DNA from 2 places in the Teredinibacter purpureus genome. Region 2 is predicted to be linked to the other one. Evidence: predicted binding sites of a transcription regulator. Region 2 holds the regulator's gene; the other holds the start of a gene.
What was found. The regulator PhoB, encoded in region 2, activates phosphate uptake and scavenging genes when phosphate is short. The targets are predictions, from matches to a motif close to TGTCATAAANNTGTAACA.

Region 1: the regulator PhoB is predicted to act here: its motif matches at 1,266-1,283, upstream of H5647_RS10540 (phosphatase PAP2 family protein).

The regions. Positions count from the first base shown of each region.
Region 1 covers NZ_CP060092.1:2,447,253-2,449,735, reverse strand. The annotation lists gene H5647_RS10545 (MJ1255/VC2487 family glycosyltransferase) at 1-638, opposite strand, end outside; gene H5647_RS10540 (phosphatase PAP2 family protein) at 695-1,207, opposite strand; gene H5647_RS10535 (DsbA family oxidoreductase) at 1,397-2,068, opposite strand; gene H5647_RS10530 (ROK family protein) at 2,071-2,483, opposite strand, start outside.
Region 2 covers NZ_CP060092.1:663,576-666,058, reverse strand. The annotation lists gene ubiA (4-hydroxybenzoate octaprenyltransferase) at 1-552, shown strand, start outside; gene phoB (phosphate regulon transcriptional regulator PhoB) at 744-1,451, shown strand; gene phoR (phosphate regulon sensor histidine kinase PhoR) at 1,470-2,483, shown strand, end outside.

The DNA of each region.
Region 1 (2,483 bases), 1.8 Mb from region 2:
TAAAATGGCCCATAATAATAAAAACTATATTCTTCAAATGGCTCAAGCAAACGAATAACTTCGTCGCTATCCTCAAACCCCAAGTACACCAAAATTTTCTTTTTATCCACGGGGTCCGCCACAGGGTCTAACTCCACAATAGGCGGTAATATCGCTTGATTAAAGTGATGCCAATGTAACCCCAACCCTTCGGAGGCAGGAGCAAAGGACGACATTATTGTGCGGGCAATAAAGTCATCGCCTCTACGTGGCACCTTATGTTCAAAGGCATATTGATGGCCCACGCCTAGACAAAACTTCCCCGCCCGCTTAGCAGCCCATGCCGTAATCGGTTCAAAATCGGTCACGATCAAATCGTAGTTGTCGACCTCCAGGCTGTTAATATCCTGCCAAAGCTGTTTGAATTTTGCATCTTTTAATGTCCTTATAACACTTAATTTTCCAGCATTGTGTACAAACGTTAAACCTTTGAAATCTCGCCACGCTCCAAACTCTTCCATGTCGAAATACTTATTTCTTTCTCGCCCCGAGAAGACATAATCCACATCTATCTCGTTTTCTTTTAAATATTTATTCATCGCGCGTGCGCGACTAATATGACCATTACCCGTTCCTTGGACACCATAAAGTATTTTCATTCGTCACTCTTATTGTAAGTTAACTCGCTACGATGTCGTCTTGCACACAATTATAATTAGAGTGCCGCTAGAACAAGCAAGCATATGGTATGGCCAAGTAACGCACCCGCCATAACGTCTGTAGGGAAGTGCACACCAAGCATCACCCTTGCCGCACCAACGCTCACGGCCCAGGGGTACAACAGCCACCCCAATGCGGGGTACGCCCCCACCAGCGCGCAGGCAACTAAAAATGCGGCTGAGGTATGCCCTGAGGGGAAACTAAATTGATCGGAAGGAACAACCTCGCTTTTATAGCCTGGGATAGCAACTGCAGGCCTATTGCGACGAAAAGAGGATTTAAAAATACAATACAGTGCTCGCTCAATAAGAAACGCTACAACCATCAGTTTAACCATGTGCCATTGTTCTAGCAGCATGAAAACAAATACGATAACAGCGTAGAGAGGGCCGTCGGCAACCCGCGATACGTATCGGCTTAACACCACAGCCAACTCTCGGTGCTTACGGCGTAAGCACCAATCAAAAGTCATTAAATCGATTTGATGTATAGTATGAAATAGACGCATGTTACACCCTCCATTTCGATCACTTTAGCGCAAGCTCATGACATATTTATGAGTATTGCGTGACAGAAAAATGACAGGCGTAGAACAAAAAAACATGCCTTTAGCGCATGTTTTTAATGAATTAAATAGAACTTTGGGTTGGGGGAAGAGGATAATATTAAGCGAGTGCTATACCTGCACTCGCTCGCGTCAACACCATGATTGCTGGCCCGCAGGATTATCCAAAAGCTCTCTAACATTTGCTTCGATAATACGATACCCAACGTTACCCGCTAACTGCTGTCGTCCTTCATTAAACAGCAACGTTGGGCTCGATTTTATGCCTAACTCAACGGCTTTATACATGTCACGGCAAATAATGGCGTGCGCCTCTCCGCTCTCAACGCTTTGACGCACAATATCGACGGGAAGTCCTGCTTCATCGGCAAGTAACAATAACGTTTTATACTGAGCAACGTCGCGAGCATGTACAAAAAACGCCTCTCGTACCAACGTCATGTATCGCGAAAAAACGCCCACTTCAGTGCGTTCTTGTTGCTCCGCTAATCTAGCCGCTGCCAAGAATAAATGAACGGGTAAAGAAGATTGCGGCGTATTTTTGAGCCAGACATCCTCGTGAAGCGTAATGTGCTCAAACGGTTCGGCTACGTCTTGTACATGCTGACTATAGGCCGCTATTCCACCTCGATCGCCCCATGCCTTTTTTATTTTTCCTGGCACATCACCAAAAACGGGAAAGAAATGAACCTCAATAGCAATATCATCGCCAAATTCTGACTGAAGCTCAGCAATCCGAATATGTGAAACATACGCCCAAATACACAAGACATCTGAAAAATGATCAACCTGAATTTTTGCCACTTTTAACACTCCACTTGCTGTGCCAACACCATTGCACCCAGTATTCCCGCCTGACTGCCAAGCCCCGGCAGGACAATTGTCTGTTCAATATTATCGGTTATAGCAGGGTGCTGAATATAGCCATTTAAATATGCCGGAACCTTTTCACGCACTTGAGTAATGACCTGCGACTGCGCCATAACACCACCACCCAAAATAATCTTTTGAGGTGATAACGTAGCGATAAACGTCACGAGTGCTTTTGCAATATAGTCCGCCTCTAACTCCCATGCTGGGTGATCAACAGGCAAAGCCACACCTGGCGTTTGCCAGCGCTCTTCTATTGCCGGCCCCGCAGCCAATCCCTCAAAACACAAATCGCCATGAAAAGGACAACGCCCCTTATAATCATCACCTGCTCGTTTTGGGATAAAAC
Region 2 (2,483 bases):
TTGGTGTTAATGACGAATGCCCTCACGGTTTACCTGTCGTTTGGAGGCATAGTGTTGGCGTTTTGCTATCCCTTCATGAAGCGGTATACCCACTTACCTCAAGTCGTACTAGGGGCCGCTTTTGCGTGGGCCGTGCCTATGGCGTTTGCCGCGCAAACGGGCGAACTATCGCCAGATATGTGGGTGCTTTACACGGCGGTGGTTTTGTGGACGGTAGCGTATGACACGTTTTATGCGATGGTTGATCGTGATGACGACATTAAAATCGGCGTGAAATCGACGGCTATTTTGTTTGGTGATCAGGATAAGCTGATGACAGCGGTGCTGCAATGCATGGTGATTTTTGCACTCGGGCTGGTTGGTCAGAAGTTTCAGCTTGGCTGGATTTACAACTTATCTGTTCTCGTTGCGGGCGGTTTTATGGTGTATCAGCAGTATTTAATTCGGGATCGTAAGCGAGAGGCGTGTTTTCAGGCGTTTCTTAACAACAACTGGGTTGGCATGATTGTGTTTTTAGGTATTTTACTCGATTACGCCGTATTAACGCATTAAATTAGGGCGTTTCTAGTTTTATTTCACCCATTTCGGCACTTTATTCGTAATGTCATAAAAGCGTAATAAAACCTTTATTTAATCCTGTCTGGTTCGGTACTGCTCCTATTCTTAATGTCATTGTCATAGACAGGGCTAAGAGCTTACTGTAAGTCAGCGATCAACACGCTTTTTAGCAGGATGAAATCTCCATGGTTGAGAAAAAAATACTGATTGTAGACGACGAACGCGCGATTCGAGATATGTTGCGAGTGGCGCTGGAAATGGCAGAATATGGCGTTTTGGAAGCGTGCGATGCACAAGAGGCCCATCAAATTATTGTGGATGTGCGGCCAGACTTAGTGTTACTCGATTGGATGATGCCCGGGATTAGCGGTATAGAGTTGGCCCGTCGATTGAAAAACGATGAAGTTACCCGCGAAATTCCGCTCATTTTGCTCACGGCCAAAGGCGAAGAAGACAATAAAATTCAGGGCTTGGAATTGGGCGCTGATGATTACATTACCAAGCCATTCTCTCCACGGGAGCTTGTGGCGCGTTTACGGGCGGTGCTGCGCCGAGCCGATACGCTGTCCAGTGGCGACCCCATTATCGTTGAAGGGCTCTGTCTAGACCCAAGTAGTCACCGAGTTACCATCAGTGGAAGCCCCATTCAACTGGGCCCTACCGAATACCGCTTACTGGAATTCTTTCTAACGCATCAAGAAAGGGTATACTCGCGCAATCAACTGCTCGACTATGTTTGGGGCGGCAACGTGTATGTAGAAGAGCGCACAGTGGACGTTCATATCCGCCGTCTGCGCAAGGCCCTGAAGGCGGATGGCCATGATAGGCTTGTCCAAACCGTTCGTGGAGCAGGTTATCGTTTCTCCAACAAGTTTTTGGCTACAGCCGAATAACCAACAAGCTAATTCTTTATGTTTCGAAAAGGTATAGCCACTGAGATTAAGTGGCTTCTGGTGTATTTGTCTGTTGCCTTTGCAATTGGCATTCTTATCAAGGCTATCTGGCCCACAATGTTGTTGGGTGCTTTGGCTTATGTCGGTTGGACGTTCTATCAAGTGCGCTGTTTAGAGTCGTGGGTTAACGATACGCGGTTGCAAGGCGTGCACGATTACGAATTACGCGGTATCTGGGGGGAAATTGCCGAAGATATCGAATTAATGCTTAAACGAGCAGAAAAAGATAAACAGCGGCTACGGGGTGTCGTGGCTCGAGTGCAAGATATGACCTCGGCATTGGCCGATGGCGTAGTTATTGTTGATAAGCGCGATAATATCGAGTGGTGGAATCGTTCCGCTGAGCGCCAATTTGATTTCACGCCTCAGGATTTGGGCCGCAAGCTAACTAACTATATTCGCCACCCTCGTTTCGTCGACTATTACGAAAGCGACTGCTACGACGAACCGCTTGAGCTGGTGTCAATGCGGCAAGAGGGGCAAACTCTCCAGTTTCATATTCATCGGTTTGGTGACGGCGACCGGCTAGTTATTGCGCGCGATATCACGCATATTGCCAACTTAGAGCGCATGCGAAAAGATTTTGTTGCCAACGTATCGCACGAATTGCGCACGCCACTGACGGTCATTAATGGTTACCTCGAGACCTTGGTCGATTCAGCTGAATTGTCGCCCGCGTGGAATAAACCGCTCGATCAAATGCAAGGTCAAACGCGTCGAATGACCGGTTTGATTACCGACTTGCTCACCTTGTCTAGGCTCGAAACAGAAGATCGAGAGGCTGGCCAGTCGCCAGTTGCATTGCGGCCTTTACTCGAACAAATTGTCGCTGAGGCAAAAGTACTGAGCGGGGAACGAGCACATATTTTTGAGATTAAGTGTGAACCTCGTGTGGAACTATTAGGGTTAGAAAATGAACTCCGTAGCGCTTTTGCCAACTTAATTTACAACGCGGTAAATTATACGGGTAGC